Regions from separate parts of the Rhizobium sp. N621 genome, predicted to be linked through region 3. Evidence: predicted binding sites of a transcription regulator. Region 3 holds the regulator's gene; each other region holds the start of a gene.

Region 1 (5,409 bases), 2.1 Mb from region 3:
CGGAATGATCATGTCGGTGTCGATGTTGACGACCGGCAGGGGGGCTGCCACGCCCGTGAGCTTCACGAATTTATCCATGACCCATGCTCCATTTCAGCAAATGTACTTTCCTGAATGTGCATCTAGTCCAGTTTTTTGCCGAAATGAAGGAGAATCTTTCTAAAGCGTACCGCGATCTTTCAGATTCGCTTGCTACGCTCTAGGTCTGGTCTGCCGCATGTCGTTCTCGCAAAACCGCTGCACACTTTTGCGCGACATGCTTTCAAATGGTGGCCACGCGGCGTTTCGCGTGGCCTGGCAACGGTACGCGCCCCGTTATTTGGCGGGCGCGTTCAAACCCCAGAGGACGCCGAACGGGTCGCGAAGCTGGCCGTAACGGTCACCCCAGAACATCAGTTCGACCGGCATGACGACTTCGGCGCCGGCGGCCACGGCACGATCCCACCAGAAATCGATATCGTCGATGACAAGCTGGATGGCGAAGCCTTCATGACCTTTGAAGGGATGGCCGTATTCGGGATAGGCATCCGCCAGCATGAGGGAGCTGCCATTGATATAGAGATGAATATGCATCGTCCGGCCGCTTTCATCGACCGGCACCCTGTGGGCCTCTTCGGCACCGAAGGCCTTCTTGTAGAAATCCGCGGCCTTCACCGCGCCGTCGACGGTCAGATAGGGCAGCAGGCCATTCTTCACCGGCGGCAACTTGGCCGGCTTGTTTTCCGTCGTATCCATGCTCGTCCTCCATCGTTTTTGAGCGCCGGTAGAATGCCCGGCTGCTTCAAAGACGTATCATGGAAGCATGATGCGACAGTGTCGGCGATTTTTTTTAAAGCAGGCCTCAGAGATCGATGATCGTGCCGCGACCGTCGTTCCAGATGCGCATCTCCGGCTTGCCGTTGTTTGCCTTGGCGCGGACCGGAGCAGGCTTCATCTTCATCGAAAGCGCGCGTCCGACCATGAGCACGGTCAGGATGCCGCCGACGGCAAGCGTCACCGAGAAGGTGAGAAGCAGCATGGCGACAAAAAAGGTGGCGCCGGCCAGCATGAAGAAGATGGAGCGAATGTTCTGCATGGGTTTGAGACCTTTCTACAGAAAGGAATGTGGTCCTTCCTTTTCCTCTCTGCAAGGCAAGCATGGCTTTTTGTTGTCTTGCCGGGCTTTGCGAAGCTTGGCACTAATGGCTGATGAAGCAAACTACACCTCTGCGTTCCTCAAGTCTGCGCCGCTCGGTGCTGAGTGTCCCGGCCATCAATCTCCGGGCGCTCGAAAAGAGCCGTTCCCTTGATTGTGATGCGGTTATTTTTGATCTGGAGGATTCCGTCGCGCCGGAGAACAAGGGTCAGGCGCGGGAAAATCTGCGGGCTTTTTTTGCCGGGCCGCCGCTTGCGGGCAAGGAAAGGATCATCCGCATCAATTCTCTGTCATCCGCATTCGGGGCGGCGGATCTCGATCTGGTCAAAGCGCTTTTGCCCGACGCCGTTCTCCTGCCGAAAGTGGATGGCCCCCAGGATGTCACCGACATCGGCGATCTGCTTGCCGATGCAGATGCGCCGGAGGAGCTGCGCATCTGGGCCATGATCGAGACGCCGCGTGGCGTGCTGAATGTCGGGGCGATCGCCGAAGCCGGCTGCATACCGGGGGCGCGGCTCGATTGCGTCGTCGTCGGCCTCAATGATCTGCGCAAGGAGACCGGCGTCCTGCCGCAGCCCGGGCGAAGCTTTCTCGTGCCTTGGCTGATGCAGGTCATTCTGGCGGTCAAGGCCAATGGGCTCGATGCGCTCGACAGCGTCTTCAACGATTTCCGGGATGGCGAAGGTTTCGACGTCGAATGCGGGCAGGGACGCGCCATGGGTTTTGCCGGCAAGATGCTGATCCACCCCGCGCAGATTGCGGCCGCCAACCGGCATTTCGGCCCGAGCGCGGAGGAGATTGCCGAGGCGCAGGCAATCATATCAGCCTTTGCTGATCCGGCGGCCAGGGGCCTCAACGTCATCAATGCGAACGGGCGGATGATCGAGCGGCTGCATCTTGTCCAGGCCGAAGCTCTGGTTCATAAAGCGCGTCTGATTTCTGCAAGAAAGCACGCCTGATGAAACTCTACCGCTTCCTGACCGGCCCCGACGACGCTTCCTTCTGCCACAAGGTTACCGCCGCCCTCAACAAGGGCTGGTCGCTGGAGGGTTCGCCGACCTATGCCTTCAATGCCGCAACCGGCGCGATGCAGTGCGGACAGGCCGTCGTCAAGACTGTCGAAGGCAAGGATTATGATCCGGAGATGAAGCTCTCCGAGCAATAGGACCTTCTGCCGAACGCACGGTTTCAGCGCTCGGCAGCTTCCTCGGCGCTGGCCTCGATCCGCTCCATATCCTCGTCGCTCAGCCCGAAATGGTGGCCGATCTCGTGGATCAGGACGTGAGTGATAATATCGCCGAGCGTCTCGTCGTTCTCGGCCCAATAATCGAGGATGGGGCGGCGGTAGAGACGGATGCGGTTCGGCATCTCGCCGGTTTCCACGGTGAAACGTTCGGAAATTCCCCTGCCTTCGAAAAGGCCGAGCAGATCGAAAGGGGTTTCCAGCGCCATGTCCTCGAAAACGTCGTCATCGGGGAAATCCTCGATCTCGATCGTGAGATTGGTCGTCAGCTGGCGGAATTCATCCGGTAGATGGCTGTAAGCCTCCATGGCCAGCGACTCGAAGGTGCTGATCGTCGGCGCATGGCGGTCCTGCCAATCATCGCTCTGGTCTATGCGGGCCATGAATATTCCTTCCTTTGCGGGCCCATATAGAACCTTTGCCGCCGATTTTCGAGTGCGGAATCAAAGGCAGGAATAAATTCATAGAAAATGGTTGTTGACTCTTCTTCAGCTCTCTGGAATCCATAAGAACATAACAGGAACAAGACGGACGGAGTAAACGCCATGGCGCAGAACGCCCTGGCGCGCGAGCGGCTTTTTGCGCTCCGCGAAACCATTGCCAAGCTGGAAGGAAAGCCTGCGCCGGCGCTTGCGGCAGCGGAGCGGGAAGCCCTGGCTTCGGGTGAGACCGGGCGGCAGGATGCGGAACGGAATGGGCGCGCACAGCGCCTGCCGTTTGGCGTGGCATCGCTCGACGAAGCGATGGAAGGCGGGCTGCCGCTCGATGCGATAACGGAAATCCGTTCGACGCTTTTCCGGGATGCGGGAGCTGCCAGTGGGTTCGCCCTTGCGGCCGCAGCGCTGCTGCAGCGAGTGGAGGAGGCGAGCGATTGTTCGCCAATACTCTGGATCGGCGATACGGTCTCGACGATGGAAGCCGGTCTTCCCTATGCAGTGGGTCTGCAGGATTTCGGCCTGCGGCCCGAGTGTTTCCTGCAGGCTTTGCCGCGCAAGCTCGACGAGGCGCTCTGGCTTGCGGAAACCGCGGTGGAAAGCGGCGCCTTTTCGGTGGTCATCCTGGAGATCAGGGGCAATCCTGCGCATTTCGGCCTGACCGAGAGCCGGCGGCTCGGTCTTCGCGCCAAGGCGGCCGGCCGGCCCCTCTTCCTGCTTCGGCAGGCTGGAGAGGAGGAGGCGAGCAGCGCCGCCTTCCGGCTGCTTGCCGAACCCGCGCCCTCCGGCATGCGGGCTCTGCCGGATGGATCGAGACTTGCCGGCAGTATCGGCAATCCGGTTTTTCATCTCAGCCTGGAGAAGAGCCGCAACCCGGCTCCGCTCTCCCTTCTTCTGGAGTGGAACCCCCATGAACGTCAGTTTTTCCCCATCGACGAGCCAAGGCGCGCTCTTACTCCAGACGAACGGTCAGCGCATCCTGGCGCTCAGCTTTCCGCATCTTTCGACGGACAGGATCGCCCGCAGAAAATGGGGTCTTTCCTGGCGTTCGAAAGGGCGTCCTGAGGCTGCGCCGATCGTCTGCGCCGGAAAGCACGAAAATGCCATGCGGCTGACGGCGCTGGACGAGGCCGCGGAGGCGCTTGGCCTGAAGAAGGGTCAGGGTGTCGCGGAAGCGCGCGCCATGCATCCGAAACTCGATATCGTTGAGGAGGATTCGGCCGCCGATGCGCGGCTGCTCGAAGCCATCGCCGACTGGTGCGACCGCTATACGCCGCTGGTGGCGATCGACGGACGGGACGGGCTGTTTCTCGACATTAGCGGCTGTGCCCATCTTTTCGGCGGCGAAAGAGCGTTGCTGAAGGATATTCTCCTCAGGCTTTTCCATATGGGGCTCGACGTCCAGGGTTCGATCTCCTCTTCGCCCGGCCTTTCCTCGGCCATCGCTCGTTTCGGCAATGGCGGCGTCATCGAAGACGAGGAAATGGAGGATGTGCTGGCGCCGCTGCCGGTCGCCGCGCTTCGATTGAACGAAGACACCGTGGCATCGCTGAAGAAGCTCGGGCTGAAATATATCGGCGATGTCATGAATGCGCCGCGGGCGCCGTTGACCCGCCGTTTTGGAGCGAGCCTGCTTTTGCGGCTCGATCAGGCGCTCGGACATGACGAGGAACCGGTTTCGCCGCGCCTGCCGGTTGCGAGCCTTTCGGCCGAGCGGCGGCTGGCCGAGCCGATCGGCACCGAAGAGGATATTCTTGCCCTTGCCGGCCAGATCGCCGTGTCGCTGAAACCCTCCCTGGAGGCTCGCGGCGCCGGTGGCCGCGTCTTCGAACTCGTGCTGTTTCGGGTCGATGGCCGGGTTTTCCGGATTTCGGTCGGCGCTTCACGGCCGCTCAGAGAGCCGAAGCGGATCGCGGATCTTTTTTCCCAGCGTCTGCAGGCAATTCATGATGATCTCGATGCCGGATATGGTTTCGAGATCCTGCGGTTGAATGTCGTGCGCCATGAGCCCTTCGAAGGCACACAGGGTGACTTCGACGGCGGCCGGCAAAGAGAGGTCTCGCTTGCAGCTTTCGTCGACCGCGTCGCGGCCCGCCTTGGCGCGGACTGTCTCCAAAGCTTTCAGCTCCGCGAAAGCCACGTGCCGGAGCGTGCCGCTATTGCAAGCCCGTTCATGGAAAGTTTTCCGGCGCATCGCAGGAGCGAGGGATGCCGTCTTTCCCCAGCTCGCAGCGAGCGGCCCCTGAGGCTTTTTGCCAGACCGGAACCGGTGGAGGCCTTGCTTGCCGAAGTTCCGGAAGGGCCGCCGCAAAGTTTCCGGTGGCGCCGTATGCAGCATCAGGTTCTGCGCAGCGAAGGCCCGGAACGGCTTGCCATGGAGTGGTGGATCGATGGCGCCGACGCCAAAACGCGTGACTATTTCCGTGTCGAGGATAATGCCGGGCATCGTTTCTGGATTTATCGCGAAGGCTTTTACGGTGAAGAGCCGCCGCCGCGCTGGTTCATGCACGGGATTTTCGCATGAGTGCGGCACCTGCATTTTTCGAGATCGGCGCCCGCACCAATTTCTCCTTTCTGGAGGGTGCTTCGAAGCCCGA
Region 2 (5,409 bases), 2.1 Mb from region 3:
AGTATTCAAATGGGATGTTTCGGACTACGCTGCCTGCGGTGAAGGGATCACCAAGGTCGAACGAGAGATCGGGCCGGTCGAAATCCTCGTCAACAATGCCGGCATCACCCGCGACGCGATGTTCCACAAGATGACGCCGCAACAGTGGCACGAGGTGATCAACACCAACCTGACCGGCCTGTTCAACATGACGCATCAGGTCTGGAGCGGCATGCGCGACCGCAGCTTCGGCCGCATCGTCAATATCTCCTCGATCAACGGCCAGAAGGGCCAGATGGGCCAGGCGAACTATTCGGCGGCCAAAGCGGGCGATCTCGGCTTTACCAAGGCGCTTGCCCAGGAAGGGGCGGCGAAAAACATCACGGTCAATGCCATCTGCCCCGGTTATATCGGGACGGAAATGGTGCTTGCCGTGCCGGAGAAAGTGCTGAATGAACGCATCATTCCGCAGATCCCGGTCGGCCGGCTCGGCGAACCGGAAGAAATCGCGCGCTGCGTCACCTTCCTCGTCTCCGACGATGCCGGCTTCATCACCGGTTCGACGCTGACGGCCAATGGCGGGCAGTTCTTCGTTTAAGACAGCAGATCCTCCGAGCAAAGCCACCTAGCCCCTTACTCGAAACAACAGGGCCGAACCATTGGTCTCGGCCCGTCCTTTTCACGTAAACGGGGCGAAGGGATAGCACGTGGCCTCTCGATTCCCTCTTCTCCCCTCGTGGAGAAGGGCCCGTAGGGCGGATGAGGGGGCCGGCGCCGCCGGTCTTTCCAATCACCCACCCATCCGGGATTTCCATAGGGGGAGGGATGTTCCGTGTAGCCCCCTCATCCGCCTGCCGGCACCTTCTCCCCGCTGGGGAGAAAGGGTATGTTGCGCTGCCTACGTTCCTCGCCTCTCTCGCGATCGTCAACGTCCCGTTGACGGACCCGCCGGCAAAGAAAAACGGGCGCCGAAGCGCCCGTTGGGAAGTCCGATATGCGTTTGCCGGTCAGTAGCGGCAACGAGCCTCGTAGCGGCGGCCGTAGCGATCGCGATAGATGCAGTAGCCGCGGCGTTCGACCGACTGGCCGATGAGAGCGCCGGTCAGGCCGCCGGCAACGGCGCCGACAGCGGCACCACCCCAGCTGTTGGTGACGGCGCCGCCGATGACCGCACCGGTGCCGGCGCCGATCGCCGTGCCCTGCTCGGTCGCCGTGCAGGATGCGAGAGCGCCCACGAGCGCGCCAATAAGAACAATCTTCTTCATCATGTCGTAACTCCCCAGGTTGTCGGGCTTTAGATGCGGCCCATTAGTACAAGGATAATGATAATGACGAGAACTAGCCCCAAACCGCCGGAAGGTCCATAGCCCCAGCCACGGCTATAACCCCAATTTGGCAAGGCTCCGATCAAGAGCAGAATGAGGATAACGAGAAGTATCGTGCCAAGCATGGTGTTTTTCCTTCATTTCATCCGCAATCTGGATGGACAAGAAACACGCATTGGCGATTTTTGTTCCCGGTTGGGCGCGTGAATTAGGACGCAAGGCGATTCATGGTTTGTGAACCGTCACCCCCGACAAATCGCTCGTATGGTTAAAAAGGCGTTTATATACAATAGGTTGCGGTGAACAAAGCGGGAAGGCCTGGATGTCTTCGATTCGTCGGTGATTCGTTCCGTTTTTGATCGGTCCAGCGGCGCAAGCGGGCCAGGCTTAACGCTGTGTGAATTTGCTCGCCGGAAGATTAACACCGACGTGACGAGACCTTTCCGCTGCCCCGCATCTAGCGGCGGACCATCACGACGCCACCAGATATGGCCGTGAACGAAAGGGGAAAACAGCACAGTCGGCGATCCGTCGCCGATTCGTTCCGGATTTGATCAAAGGGTTAATTTCGGCGCATTTTTCACTTGACTAAAAGCGCATGACAGACCTCCGGCAGGGCGACAAAAATGCGAACAGGAGAGAGTCCCGCGATTCAGCATTTAGTAGGAAAAAGTGATTCAAAATCAATACTTAGCCGTGAACAAAAGCTGAATCAGCAGGAGTCAGCGATTCGTCTCTGATTCGTTCTCACGCTGTTCCAAATCGGAAACTCGGACCGCCTAGACGACTCGCAAAGGTCGCAATCCCCGGCGCATTTTGAAATCTGCCCTTGCGTTTGCGGCGGCAGCTGTCCATGTGTTCTGTGCCTCATCGAGAGGGCAAAACTTTTCCCGGGGCGCGCTTGCCTCACTTGCATGGACCATGACTCTGACTTCGCAGCCGATGATTCTGAGCGGGCGCGGTGTGACCGCGGTGCTTGGACCAACCAATACCGGTAAGACCCATTATGCCATCGAGCGCATGGTCGCACACGGGACCGGCGTGATCGGCCTGCCGCTCAGGCTCCTGGCCCGCGAGGTCTATACGCGGGTGGTTGAGAAGGTCGGTTTGCAGAACGTGGCGCTGGTCACCGGCGAAGAAAAGATTTCGCCGCCCAATGCGCGTTTTTCCGTTTGCACGGTCGAGGCGATGCCGCGGGAGACCAAAGCCGCCTTTGTCGCGATCGACGAGGTGCAGCTCGCCGGCGATCTCGAGCGCGGCCATATCTTCACCGACCGCATCCTGCACCTTCGCGGCCGTGATGAAACGCTGCTGCTGGGTGCAGGGACGATGCGGCCGATTCTGCAGCACATCCTGCCCGGGATTACGATCGTCGAGCGGCCGCGGCTTTCGCATCTCCTTTACGCCGGGCAGAAGAAGATCACGCGGCTGCCGCAGCGTTCCGCCATCGTCGCCTTTTCCGCCGATGAGGTCTATGCCATCGCCGAGCTCATCCGCCGGCAGCGCGGCGGCGCGGCGGTCGTGCTGGGGGCGCTCAGCCCGCGCACCCGCAATGCGCAGGTCGCGCTCTATCAGGCGGGCGACGTCGAATATCTGGTGGCGACCGATGCGATCGGCATGGGCCTCAACCTCGACGTCGATCACGTCGCCTTCGCCCAGGACCGGAAATTCGATGGCTACCAGTTCCGCAACCTCAATCCGGCCGAACTCGGCCAGATCGCCGGCCGCGCCGGGCGGCACGTGCGGGACGGCACCTTCGGCGTCACCGGACAGGTCTCGCCCTTCGACGAGGAACTGGTGCAGCGCATCGAGGGACATGAATTCGACAACGTCAAGGTTCTGCAGTGGCGCACGACGGAGATGGACTTCTCCTCGATTCAGTCGCTGCGCGCCAGCCTGGAGGCCGGGCCGCGCGTGCCCGGGCTGACGCGGGCGCTGCCGGCGGTCGACCAGCAGGCGCTCGAGCAGCTTTCGCGCTACCCCGAGGTAATGGACCTCGCCGACAGGCCAGCCCGTGTCGAAAAACTCTGGGAGGCTTGCGCGCTGCCCGACTACCGGCGTATCACTCCGGCCCAACATGCCGATCTTATTTCGACCCTCTTTTCCGATCTCGTGCGCTATGGCACGGTAAATGAGCAGTTTCTTGCGGAGCAGGTTCATCGCTCGGATCGAACTGATGGGGAAATTGACACGCTTTCGGCGCGAATCGCGCAGATAAGGACCTGGACCTACGTTTCGAATCGGCCCGGCTGGCTTGCCGATCCGACACATTGGCAGGAAAAGACGCGGGAAATCGAAGATCGATTGTCCGATGCGTTACATGAAAGGTTGACGAAACGCTTTGTTGATCGCAGGACATCTGTGCTCATGAAGCGCCTGAGAGAGAATGCGATGCTGGAAGCTGAAATCAGTGTGAATGGCGATGTCTTCGTTGAAGGACATCATGTAGGGCAGTTGAGTGGATTCCGTTTCACCCCGGTGGCGGGAACGGATGGACCGGATGCCAAGGCGGTTCAGGCTGCGTCGCAGAAGGCGCTCGCGCTCGAGTTCGAGGCCCGTGCGGCCCGGCTGCATGCCGCGGGCAATAGCGATCTGGCGATCGGTTCGGATGGCTTGATCCGTTGGCTCGGCGATCCGGTGGCGCGGCTTTCCGGCAGCGACCACGTCATGCGTCCGCGTGTGATTTTGCTTGCCGACGAGCAGTTGACGGGCAATGCCCGCGATCACGTCGCCGCCCGTATCGAACGTTTCGTCAATCATCACATCAGCACGGTGTTGAAGCCGCTGGACGATCTGTCGCGCGCCGAAGACCTGCAGGGTCTTGCCAAGGGCCTTGCCTTCCAGCTGGTCGAAAATCTCGGCGTGCTCTTCCGCCGTGACGTCACCGAGGAGGTGAAGTCGCTGGATCAGGAGGCTCGCGCCTCCATGCGCCGCTACGGCGTACGTTTCGGTGCCTATCATATCTTCGTTCCGGCCCTTCTGAAGCCGGCACCTGCCGAACTGATCACGCTGCTCTGGGCGTTGAAGAACGACGGTCTCGACAAGCCGGGCTACGGCGATCTCATTCCCGTGCTGGCCGCCGGGCGCACCTCGGTGGTCACCGATCCGAGCTTCGAGCGGATGTTCTACAAGCTCGCCGGCTTCCGTTTCCTCGGCAAGCGCGCCGTGCGCATCGACATCCTGGAGCGGCTCGCCGATATCATCCGTCCGCTGCTGCAATGGAAGCCCGGTCAGAGCAATCGTCCGGAAGGCGCCTATGACGGTCGCCGTTTCACGACGACGACGGCGATGCTGTCGATTCTCGGGGCGACGCTCGAGGACATGGAAGAGATCCTCAAGGGCCTCGGCTATCGCGCCGATGCCGTGAAGGCGGAAGAGGCGTCGGCCCATCTTGCGGCGCAGGACGCAGCTTCAGCCCCCGCCGCCTCCGCGGAAACATCCGCGGAAGAAGCGGCGGAAAAAGCCGATCACGACGATGCCGACGGAGCGACCGAAGAGGCTGCTTCCGAGCCATCCGCAGCCGAGCCAGCTTCGACGGCGGCCGACGTCCCCGCGACAGAAGCGAGCGACGGCAACGCGGCGGCCGAAGAGACGGAGGCAACCGCTTCGACAGAGGCTGCCGCTTCCGGGGAAGCTGGCGAGCCGGCGGAACCGAAGCCGGTTCTTTTGTGGCGTCTCGGCGGCCGCAATGACAATCATCGCCAAGCACGCGGCGGCCATGGCGAACGCCGGGGCGGCCAGAACCAGGAGCGCGGCGAGCGCAATCGCCGCCCGAACGGTGGTGAAGGCGGCGAGGGCAGCCGTGGCGGCGACGGGCGCGACAACCGCTACGGCCGCGGCAAGGACGGTGGCGGCCGCGACGGCGGCAGGCCGCAGCAGGCAAGGGGCGAGCGCAAGGACCAGCCGCGCGGTGATCGTCAGGATCGTGGCGACCGGAAGGACCGCGGCGAGCGTAACGATCGCAATGACCGTAACGACCGCAACAACAATCGCGGCGCCCAGCCGCTGCGCTTCGAGGCCAAGCCGCCGCGCAAGGAGAAGCCGATCGATCCGGATTCGCCCTTCGCCAAGCTCGCAGCTCTCAAGGAACAGATGAAGAAGTAAT
Region 3 (5,409 bases):
CCAGCCTTCGAATCGGCGTTCCCAAGTGGCCTAGACCACGATCATGTCATCCTGTTGAAGGTCAGGCCTTGGCGACCGCATCAAACGCAAGCAATTTCTCAAGCAGCCGCGGCATATCCTTGAGATAGACCATGTTCGGGCCGTCGGATGGTGCGTTGTCAGGGTCCTGGTGTGTTTCGAGGAAGACGCCGGCAATACCCGTCGCCACTGCCGCGCGTGCCAGCGTCTCGACGAATTCGCGCTGACCGCCCGAGGATTCGCCCTGCCCGCCCGGCTGGGCGACGGAGTGGGTCGCATCGAAAATGACGGGCGCGCCCATCGCCGCCATGATCGGCAGCGAGCGCATGTCGGAAACCAGCGTATTGTAGCCGAAGGAGGCGCCGCGCTCGCACAGCAGCACGTTCGGATTGCCGCTGGCATTGAGCTTCTTCAGGACGTTCTTCATATCCCAAGGGGCGAGGAACTGGCCCTTCTTGACATTGACGGCGCGGCCGGTCCTGGCGGCTGCGATCAGAAGGTCGGTCTGACGGCAGAGGAAGGCCGGGATCTGCAGGACATCGGCCACCTTGGCCACCTCGGCGCATTGCTCGGCCGTATGGACGTCGGTTATGACGGGAAAACCGAATTCCTTCTTGAGGTCGGCAAAGACCTCCATGCCTTTCTCCAGGCCGATGCCGCGCTCTGCCGAGAGCGAGGTGCGGTTCGCCTTGTCGAAGGAGCTCTTGTAGACAAGGCCTATGCCGAGCTTGCCGCAAAGCTCCTTCAGCGTGCCGGCGACCATAAAGGCGTGATCGCGGCTCTCCATCTGACATGGGCCGGCAATCAGCGACAGGCGGGCGGTATTGGAAAAGGTGACCTGGCCTTCGCCTTCGCCGATCCTGACTTCGGAATTCGTGTCGGTGCTCATCGTTTTTCCTCGAAGGCGAAGAGCGCACCCTGCCCGGGCGTGGGCTTCACCAGAATGCGGTTGTTCTTGCGCGTGTAGGTCACCCCGTTAGCAGCCAAATGCGCTTCTGTCACGGCAAGATCGGCGACAGTGAAGAGGATTGCCCGGCCGCGCAGGCCACGATCGGCGGAGGAGACGACAAGCTCGAAATAGGCCTCCAGCCCTTCCGGCGTCATCAGGCTGATCTTCGCATTCGATGCCGCGATATTCACGCCGAAACCGGTTTTCTCCGCCGCCGCCTGCCCTATCGCAAGTCCGACGAAAGCGGCGAATGCCGCCGGGTCCGGCGCACAAAGCGCGATCTCGGCAATACCGATCACGCCATTGGCATGCGTCTCCAGCGCGGCGCGATCTGTCGGGAACGAATTGATGCGCTGGCAGGTAAAGAGAAAGAAATCGGGGGCGCGCAAATCAGCTGCAAAGGCCAGCTTGAAGCTGCCGACGCTCTCCGAACCATCCGGCATCCGCATCGGCCGGCTGAATTGCAACATCTCACCGGCGCTCGCGCCGTTGCCGACGAAGCGCTTATGATCGACGCCGGCATCCTCGCTGAGGAAGGCCAGCGCAGAAAGTCCCTCCTCGCCGCAGCGGAAACGAAAGGCGCGATTGCGGGCAATGAAGACATTGCCCTGGCGGGCCGCTGCCTCGCTCTCCTCGATGCTCGCAACGCCAAGCGGCTCCAGATAGGTCTTGTCGGCGAAAAAGACGCAGGCATTCTCCGTTCCGAAGGGATGGCGCGCATCAGCGGCGACGGTGAAACCGAGCTTGCCGAGCCTTTCACGCGCCAGATCGATATTGACCACGGGCAGCACGACATGATCCAGCGGGTGTGATTTGGCGGAATGCGCGTTCATGAATATCCCTCCTGAAACCGGCAAGAGATGTGCGACAGCACCTCGCTCAATGCAAGACATGTGCACCAATCCGGCGAATGAAAATAAAAATCTCGACGAGTTGCCACGAAGTTTTACGGAAATTTAGCTACTTGCGGAACACATATGGAACATATAGTGTCTGTTCTGGATTTGTTTCAATCACGGGGTCTGACGTCGATGCTCACGCGCAAACAACAGGAGCTTCTCCTTTTCATTCATGAGCGCATGAAGGAATCCGGCGTCCCTCCCTCTTTCGACGAAATGAAGGATGCCCTGGATCTCGCCTCGAAATCCGGAATCCACCGGCTGATCACGGCGCTCGAGGAGCGCGGCTTCATTCGCCGCCTACCGAATCGCGCCCGGGCGCTTGAAGTGATCAAACTTCCGGAGGCCTATAACCCCAGCCTTCAACAGCGCCGCGGTTTTTCGCCGAGCGTCATCGAGGGCAGCCTCGGCAAGCCCCAGCCGGTCGCCGCCCCCGCTGCGCCAAAGCCGGTCGCCGACAATGGCAACTCCATCTCCGTGCCGGTCATGGGACGTATCGCCGCCGGCGTTCCGATCTCGGCGATCCAGAACAACACCCACGACATCGTCGTTCCCGCGGATATGCTCGGCTCCGGTGAGCACTATGCGCTGGAGGTCAAGGGCGATTCGATGATCGATGCCGGCATCTTCGACGGCGATACCGTGATCATCCGCAACGGCAGCACCGCAAGTCCCGGCGATATCGTCGTTGCCCTCGTCGACGACGAGGAAGCAACGCTGAAGCGTTTCCGCCGCAAGGGTGCCTCGATCGCGCTCGAGGCCGCCAACCCGGCCTACGAGACCCGCATCTTCGGACCCGACCGCGTCAAGGTGCAGGGCAAGCTCGTCGGCCTCATCCGTCGCTATCACTGACGCCGGATGGGCCGGAATCGGTAAAACGATCGTTGCGCCAATCATAGGCGCGATGGCGCATCCATGGTCGCGACAAAGCATCGAAGGCGGTGGTGACCTCCAGGTCGGCACCGGCGAAGCGCAATTCGACGGAACCGGTCCTGCGCAGCGTCTCGCCGGTGAAAAGCGTGCCGCCTGAACGGCAGCTGTCGAAGCGCAGACGGACCGAGGTCACGACGATATCGGCCGTATCGCAGGCCGGACCGAGATAGGCGGCATTGTCGATGACGGTGACGATATGGCCATTGCCGAGTCTTGATGTGCACCAGGCCTTCTTGACGCAGGAAAAGCGGTTTGCTTCACCGCCTGCTGCGGCTGCCCGCATCGCTGCGCTCGCTTCGTTCTGCTGATCGCGGGAAAGCCTGACACGGCGGTCTTCTCCTTCCGGCGGGATAGCCGGACCATCCAGCATCTTCGGCGGATCATGTGTCGGCAGGACCAGCGCTCGCTGCCACTGGTCGAAGATGAAATCCGGCGGGTTTTCACGGTTGGAAGCTATTGCCTCAGCCGCGACGACCGCAACCAGACTGCCATCCTCCGAAATCACCAGATCCGGCGGCCGGGGAAGCGGCAGAAGCAGCACGATGAGCGTCGAGATGGCGATGATCGATGTGCCGACATGGCGCAGCCGGGTGCGCAGCAGCGTCAGCAGCAGAAAGCCTGCCACCGCCACTGCGAAATACCAGGCGGGCAAGCGGCCGACGCCGATATCACCGCCCCAGCCGGACACCGTCTTGGCGACCGCAATCACCAGATCGAGGCCGAATCCCACCACCTTCCAGAGTGGAGCGTCCACACCGAAAGGCATGAGCAACATCGCCAGCAACCCGGCCGGCATGACGATGAAGGAGATGATCGGCATCGTCGCAAGGTTTGCCGGCAGGCCGTAAGCCGTCAGGCGATGAAAATGCTCGATCGAAAACAGTGCGGTGGAAAAGCCGCCGATCAGCGAGGTCAGGAAGACGCCGCCGAAGAAACCGGCGACGGCAACCACCGGCCTGATGATCGGCAGTTTCAGAAAAGCGCTTTCGCGGACACGCCTGTCCTTCCACAGCTGATAGCCCGATACCAAAGCCAATGTCGCGGCAAAGGACATCTGAAAGCTCGGTCCCAATACTTCAGAAGGTGAAATGGCGATGATGATGAGCGCAGAGAGAACGATATTGCGCAGGCTGATCGACGGCCGATCGAAGAAGACGGCAATCAGCATAATGGCCATCATGATAAAAGCGCGCTCGGCCGAAACCCCGAAACCGGAGATCAGGTAATAGGCGGTGACGGCGATGAGCGCGCCGGCGGCGGCGATCTTCTTTGTCGGATAGGCTTGGGCGACACCGGGAAAGAGACTGAGCAGCATCCGGAAACCGACGAAGAAAATGCCGGCCGACAGCGCCATGTTGAGGCCCGAGATCGCGACGATGTGGGCAAGGCCGGACTGGCGTAGCGCCTCCGTCGTCGTCTTCGAGATGGCGCGCCGTTCATCCGTCACCAGGGCAGCGGCAAAAGCGCCGGTGTCGCCGGGCAGGATCGATCTTATGCGGTCGCCGATGCTACTGCGCAGCCGGTAGAGCCATTCGAGCAGCGCGTCCGTCGACCTGTCCGCCTGCGGGCCTGCCTCCAAGTCGAGTTTCTCCGGCGCACCGTAGAAGAAACCGTTGGCGCCGATGCCGTCGAAATAGGCACCGAAGGAGAAGTCGTTGAGCGCGGGAAGTGCGGGGCCGGCCGGCGGCGTCAGCCGTGCCTTGCCGGTAATGATGTCGCCGATCTCGAAAGGCGCATCGGCGCCCCGGACGATCGCGGTGATGCGTCTCGGCGGCCGTTTCAGCTCCGGCGCCTCGGTGCCGGTGACGGCAAGAATGTAGCGCCAGCGCCCGCGGCCGTCGCCTTCCCGCCGTTCGACACGGCCGGTCACCGTCGTCGTCACGGATGAATCGAGGATCACCGTCGAAGCCCGCCAGCTCTCGAACTGAGCCGAGAGCATGCCGCCGGCGAAAAGTGCCAGCGCCATGAAACTTGCGCGCAAGATCGGCCGGCTGGGACCGGTGAGGAAAACCGCGGCCGCCGACACCAGCAGGCAGAGCAGCGATGCAACGAGGGGAAAATCCGATCTGCCGAGAAACCAGAAGGCCGAGCCGGCTCCGAGGAAGACCGGCGAGAACAGCAGCAGGCGGCCATGATCGGCCTCTTCGCCCAGCATGCAGGCTCCGGCACGCAGCGATTGCCGGGCGGTGGCCAGCAGCCGACGACGCAATGGGGTCTGCGACTGCGTCCTTACCGATTGAGTCACTACCGCAGGCGCAGGAAAATCCGGCGGATCGGCAAGGCCGACGCCCGCTTGCGGCCGCAATTCGGCTGTCGTCAATTCCTGCATGCCCCGCCCAAGATCACCCTGTAAAGTCGCCAGAATGCAACCTTCAAGCAAATCCGGCAAGGATAATCGATTGAAATATGAGGGAAAATCTTAAGCGGCAAAAGACCAGTCGAATCATCGGCTTCCGCTATGCGTGCGGCTCATCGCTGCAGTGCCTAAAAGGTGATGCCGCAATGCACAAAATGCCGTCACGGTAACTTGGCATTAGCGTTGCGATCATATAGCTATCGGAAAGGACGCTTAACCCCTATGGCGCTTTTGTGGCGCCACCGACATTTCGG
Region 4 (5,409 bases), 220 kb from region 3:
TACCGCCGGCGCCGTTGACGAGCAGGTTAGGGAATTTGGCGGGAACCACGACCGGCTCGGACAGCGTGCCGTCATAGTTGTCGCGGAAGTCGACGGTTTCCTTGTCGAGATCGTCGAGCAGCGAATGGGCAGCCTTTTCCAGGCGGCATTCGGTGTATCGTTCGGCCGCCGGCGGATCGCCGTCGACCGAGCCGAAATTGCCCTGACCGTCGATCAGCGGCAGGCGCAGCGACCATGGCTGCGCCATGCGGGCGAGCGCGTCATAAATCGCGGCGTTGCCGTGCGGATGGTATTTACCCATCACGTCACCGGTGACACGGGCGCATTTGACGTATTTCTTGTTCCAGTCGATGCCGAGCTCGGACATGCCGTAGAGGATGCGCCGGTGCACGGGCTTCAGGCCGTCGCGCACGTCGGGCAGCGCGCGGCTGACGATGACGCTCATGGCGTAATCGAGATACGACCGCTGCATTTCCTCCATGATGGAGATGGGCTCGATGCCTGGCGGGAGCTTCCCGCCGCCGGGGGGTGTTTGCTCAGTCAAAACAGATCACGATCTCTTCTAGAATCACTTGAAGATTTATAGCGGAAAGCCTGTTCCCGCGCCAATTTCCGAGCGCGTTTTGAACAGGCTTTTGCGGCCGAAAAAGGGTAAAGCACGGGACTTGTGCGACCGAACCGGACAAATCCGCCGCGGGCCGCCGCGGCATATTTGCCAAATCCAAATCCCCGCTTCACAATCGCAGAAAATCACGCACCCATATGGGCTTTCGGAGAGACGATGGCAAGCGCCGACCAGTTGATCAACGCCTTCACGACGCTACTTGTCACCATCGATCCGCCGGGGCTGGCGCCGCTGTTCCTGGGGTTGACGACCGGCATGAGCAGGGCCCAGCGGACGCAGGTGGCGCTGCGCGGTTCGACCATCGCCTTCATCATACTGGCGGTCTTCGCCCTGTTCGGCGCCGGGGTGCTCGGCGTGCTCGGCATATCGATCGGCGCCTTCCGTATCGCCGGCGGACTGCTGCTCTTCTGGATCGCCTTCGAGATGGTGTTCGAGCGGCGCCAGGAGCGCAAGGAGAAGGCCTCGGAGGCTGCGGTCACCAAGGATCATATCGAGAATGTCGCCGTCTTTCCCCTCGCCTTGCCGCTGATCGCAGGCCCGGGCGCGATCTCGGCGACGATTCTGCTTGCCGGCACACTGCCGTCCTCGGTCGAAAAAGCGCAGCTGATCGCCGTCATCGCCGCCAACCTGCTGCTGACTTTCCTGATGCTACTGATCGCCGAAAGGCTCGACCGCTTCCTCGGCGTCACCGGCCGGGCGATCCTGACGCGGCTGCTCGGGGTCATCCTCGCCGCCCTTGCAGTGCAATTCGTCGTCGACGGTGCGAAGGCGGCGCTCAATCTGATCAGCGCGACGCCGCATTGATCGGAAAATCAACGAGAGCATTGACGCCGTTTTCGAACATCCTGCTCCGAAGTACTACCACGCAGGTCCACCGGTCAGAACGGAAAATCAGAACACGGCGTATAGGCTGAATGGGAGGATCAAATCGTCGCTTTCTACGAAAATATCTCGCTCCGAGTGCGGACTTGCTGGATAAATGTGTTCCGAACCCTTACCGATTTGGACACGTACCACACCCACAGGCCGGTGACGATAGTCGCAAATACGCTCGGGGCAACAATCTCGGCCGTCAGAAGTTGATTAACACCGACACCTAGGACGGTGGAAACGAAGGCAATATCGAGTACGAGGGCGACTGGGATAGCTATCCACTGATAGAAGAACAACTTCGGAAATATTCTGTCCTTTTTAAACATAAACCAGAGTACCACTACTTGAAGCGCCATAAGCGCAAAGTTCAAGGCGGCCTCGCCAATAAACACCAGTTGGCCTCCTCCGCCACCATCATATTCAGCATAATTTTCTACCGACTTCGCAACAGCTCCCAGTATTTTAAGTAGTCCTACGACCTCTGCTATTGCTAAAAGCAGAAGCCACCCACCGAAACCCGACGGGCCGTTGACTGGGTCTGTTGTTCTCCTGGCTGATCTAACAGCAAAGTAAATTGGCACTCCGAAAAATAGAAAAACAATCAACCAATGCCAAATAGAAAACGATCCCATCAGCAAATCCCCCGAAAGCCTGAAATCTCCACCTGCATAAGGCGGTTCCGTTCATCCCCGACACCAGTTCTGCCCGATCACCCGCTTTTATTCGCGGAGCATCTGGAACCAATCTCGCAAAAGACCACTTGGCGTCTCGCCGACCGAGCCCGAGCAAGAAAGTCGGACAATTTCAATCCGTTCTTCCAATGCTGATCCGCCGGGGTTCGCACAATTCTCTTTAGAACGGGATGTCGTCGTCGAGATCGCGCGAGAAGTTGCCGCCGCCGCCGCGGCTCGGCGATGATGAAGGAGCCGGGGCGCCGTAGTCATCGCCGTAATCATTGTTGCTGCTGCCGCCACGGCCACCGCCGAAGCCGGAGCTCGCGCCGCCGCCATCGCCGCGGCCGTCGAGCATCGTCAACGTCGAATTGAAGCCCTGCAGCACGACCTCCGTCGAGTAGCGGTCCTGGCCCTGCTGATCCTGCCACTTGCGGGTCTGCAGCTGGCCTTCGATATAGAGCTTGGCGCCCTTCTTCACATATTGCTCGACGACCTTGCAGAGGCCTTCGTTGAAGACGACGACAGTATGCCACTCGGTCTTTTCGCGGCGTTCGCCGGAATTGCGGTCGCGCCAGGTTTCCGAGGTCGCGATGCGGAGGTTGGCGATCGGCCGGCCATCCTGAGTGCGGCGGATTTCAGGGTCTGCACCCACGTTTCCAACCAGAATTACCTTGTTCACGCTACCAGCCATGCTTTTCACCCTGCCTGCCGCCCTGCCCGGCGGCGTTGATCGATCGGCGCACCTTAAACCATCGCGGACCGCCAATGCGCGTAAACGGTCGTTCATCCACATGTTTATCCATCAGAAAGCCGCATGCATTCATCAGGAATTTTGTTCTTTATTTGTTCTAGTTTATCCGTATGATCCTGTCAACAGAATCGAAAACCTTGAGCCATCCAGGATATTCAGCCTCGACTCGCCCGTCGGCATCACTAAATAAGGGCTGTTATCCAGAAAACCAAAGCAGAGACGATGAGCGAACTGAAGACGATCTCCATCCGCGGCGCGCGCGAGCACAATCTGAAGAGCATCGATCTCGATCTGCCGCGCAACAAGCTGATCGTCATGACCGGGCTTTCGGGATCCGGCAAATCCTCGCTCGCCTTCGACACCATCTATGCCGAGGGCCAGCGGCGCTATGTCGAAAGCCTGTCGGCCTATGCCCGGCAATTCCTGGAAATGATGCAGAAGCCCGATGTCGACCAGATCGACGGGCTGTCGCCTGCCATTTCGATCGAGCAGAAGACCACCTCGCGCAACCCGCGCTCGACGGTCGGCACGGTCACCGAGATCTACGATTACATGCGCCTGCTCTTTGCCCGCGTCGGCGTTCCCTATTCGCCGGCGACAGGCCTGCCGATCGAGAGCCAGACCGTCAGCCAGATGGTCGACCGCATCCTCGCTTTCGGCGAGGGTACTCGTCTCTATATTCTCGCGCCGCTCGTGCGCGGCCGCAAGGGCGAATACAAGAAGGAACTGGCGGAGCTGATGAAGAAGGGCTTCCAGCGCGTCAAGGTCGATGGCCAGTTCTACGAGATCGCCGAGGCGCCTGTTCTCGACAAGAAATACAAGCACGATATCGACGTGGTGGTCGACCGGATCGTCGTGCGCCCGGATGTCTCGGCACGCCTGGCCGACAGCCTTGAAACCTGCCTGAAGCTCGCCGACGGGCTGGCGATCGCCGAATTCGCCGACAAGCCGCTGCCGCCGGAAGAGACCTCGGCCGGCGGTTCGGCCAACAAGTCGCTGAACGAAACGCATGAGCGCGTGCTGTTTTCGGAGAAATTCGCCTGCCCGGTTTCGGGCTTCACCATCCCGGAAATCGAACCCAGGCTCTTCTCCTTCAACAATCCCTTCGGCGCCTGCCCGACCTGCGACGGTCTCGGCGCCCAGCAGAAGATCGACCCCGACCTGATCGTGCCCGAACCGGAGCGGACTTTGCGCGACGGAGCGATCGCGCCCTGGGCCAAGTCGACCTCGCCCTATTACAACCAGACGCTGGAAGCGCTCGGCAAACATTACGGCTTCAAGCTCGGCACCCGCTGGAACGACCTGTCCGACGAGGCCAAGGACGTCATTCTCAACGGCACCGACGACAAGATCGAGTTCCACTACGCCGACGGCGCCCGCTCCTATACGACGCACAAGAATTTCGAGGGCATCATCACCAATCTCGAACGCCGCTGGAAGGAGACCGATTCCGCCTGGGCGCGCGAGGATATCGAGCGCTTCATGTCGGCCGCCCCCTGCCCGGCCTGCAACGGCTTCCGCCTGAAGCCGGAAGCGCTGGCGGTGAAGATTGACAAGCTGCATATCGGCGAAGTCACCGGCATGTCGATCCGCATCGCGCGCGACTGGTTCGAGGCACTGCCGGCGACGTTCAACGCCAAGCAAAACGAAATCGCCGTCCGCATTCTCAAGGAAATCCGCGACCGCCTGCGCTTTTTGAACGATGTCGGCCTGGAATATCTGAGCCTTTCGCGCAATTCCGGCACGCTATCGGGTGGCGAGAGCCAGCGCATCCGGCTCGCCTCGCAGATCGGTTCGGGGCTGACGGGCGTGCTCTACGTGCTCGACGAGCCGTCGATCGGCCTGCATCAGCGCGATAACGCCCGGCTGCTCGACACGCTGAAGCACCTGCGTGACATCGGCAACACCGTCATCGTCGTCGAGCATGACGAGGATGCGATCCTGACGGCCGACGACGTGGTGGATATCGGTCCGGCCGCCGGCATCCATGGCGGTGAGGTTATCGCCCATGGCACGCCGCAGGACATCATGGACAATCCGAAGTCGCTGACCGGCAAATATCTCTCCGGCGAACTCGGCGTTCCCGTTCCCGAAGAGCGCCGCAAGCCGAAGAAGGGCCGCGAAATTAAGGTGATCGGCGCACGCGGCAACAATCTGAAGAACGTCACCGCGTCGATCCCGCTCGGCGTCTTCACGGCGGTGACCGGGGTTTCCGGCGGCGGCAAATCCACTTTTCTGATCGAGACGCTCTATAAATCGGCGGCTCGCCGCGTCATGGGCGCGCGCGAAATTCCGGCCGACCACGACCGCATCGACGGTTTCGAGCATATCGACAAGGTGATCGATATCGACCAGTCGCCGATCGGCCGCACGCCACGCTCGAATCCGGCGACCTATACCGGCGCCTTCACGCCGATCCGCGATTGGTTCGCCGGCCTGCCGGAAGCCAAGGCGCGCGGCTACCAGCCGGGCCGCTTCTCCTTCAA

The links. The regulator LexA, encoded in region 3, represses DNA repair genes until DNA is damaged. The targets are predictions, from matches to a motif close to TGTTCNNNNTGTGTTCNG.
Region 1: the regulator LexA is predicted to act here: its motif matches at 2,886-2,903, upstream of AMK00_RS33085 (ImuA family protein).
Region 2: the regulator LexA is predicted to act here: its motif matches at 2,150-2,167, upstream of AMK00_RS20640 (helicase-related protein).
Region 4: the regulator LexA is predicted to act here: its motif matches at 3,006-3,023, upstream of uvrA (excinuclease ABC subunit UvrA).

The regions. Positions count from the first base shown of each region.
Region 1 covers NZ_CP013495.1:4,373,752-4,379,160, reverse strand. The annotation lists gene leuD (3-isopropylmalate dehydratase small subunit) at 1-78, opposite strand, end outside; gene AMK00_RS21000 (VOC family protein) at 316-735, opposite strand; gene AMK00_RS20995 (hypothetical protein) at 842-1,075, opposite strand; gene AMK00_RS20990 (HpcH/HpaI aldolase/citrate lyase family protein) at 1,189-2,094, shown strand; gene AMK00_RS20985 (DUF1737 domain-containing protein) at 2,094-2,300, shown strand; gene AMK00_RS20980 (metallopeptidase family protein) at 2,324-2,761, opposite strand; gene AMK00_RS33085 (ImuA family protein) at 2,924-3,877, shown strand; gene AMK00_RS20970 (Y-family DNA polymerase) at 3,918-5,336, shown strand; gene AMK00_RS20965 (error-prone DNA polymerase) at 5,333-5,409, shown strand, end outside.
Region 2 covers NZ_CP013495.1:4,295,183-4,300,591, forward strand. The annotation lists gene AMK00_RS20625 (beta-ketoacyl-ACP reductase) at 1-577, shown strand, start outside; gene AMK00_RS20630 (YMGG-like glycine zipper-containing protein) at 987-1,247, opposite strand; gene AMK00_RS20635 (DUF3309 family protein) at 1,274-1,429, opposite strand; gene AMK00_RS20640 (helicase-related protein) at 2,226-5,408, shown strand.
Region 3 covers NZ_CP013495.1:1,999,900-2,005,308, reverse strand. The annotation lists gene kdsA (3-deoxy-8-phosphooctulonate synthase) at 62-907, opposite strand; gene AMK00_RS09780 (VOC family protein) at 904-1,800, opposite strand; gene lexA (transcriptional repressor LexA) at 1,999-2,718, shown strand; gene AMK00_RS09770 (ComEC/Rec2 family competence protein) at 2,699-4,954, opposite strand; gene AMK00_RS32955 (hypothetical protein) at 4,931-5,152, shown strand.
Region 4 covers NZ_CP013495.1:2,221,113-2,226,521, reverse strand. The annotation lists gene gyrA (DNA gyrase subunit A) at 1-544, opposite strand, end outside; gene AMK00_RS10820 (MarC family protein) at 782-1,429, shown strand; gene AMK00_RS10815 (DUF2569 family protein) at 1,564-2,130, opposite strand; gene AMK00_RS10810 (single-stranded DNA-binding protein) at 2,351-2,863, opposite strand; gene uvrA (excinuclease ABC subunit UvrA) at 3,146-5,409, shown strand, end outside.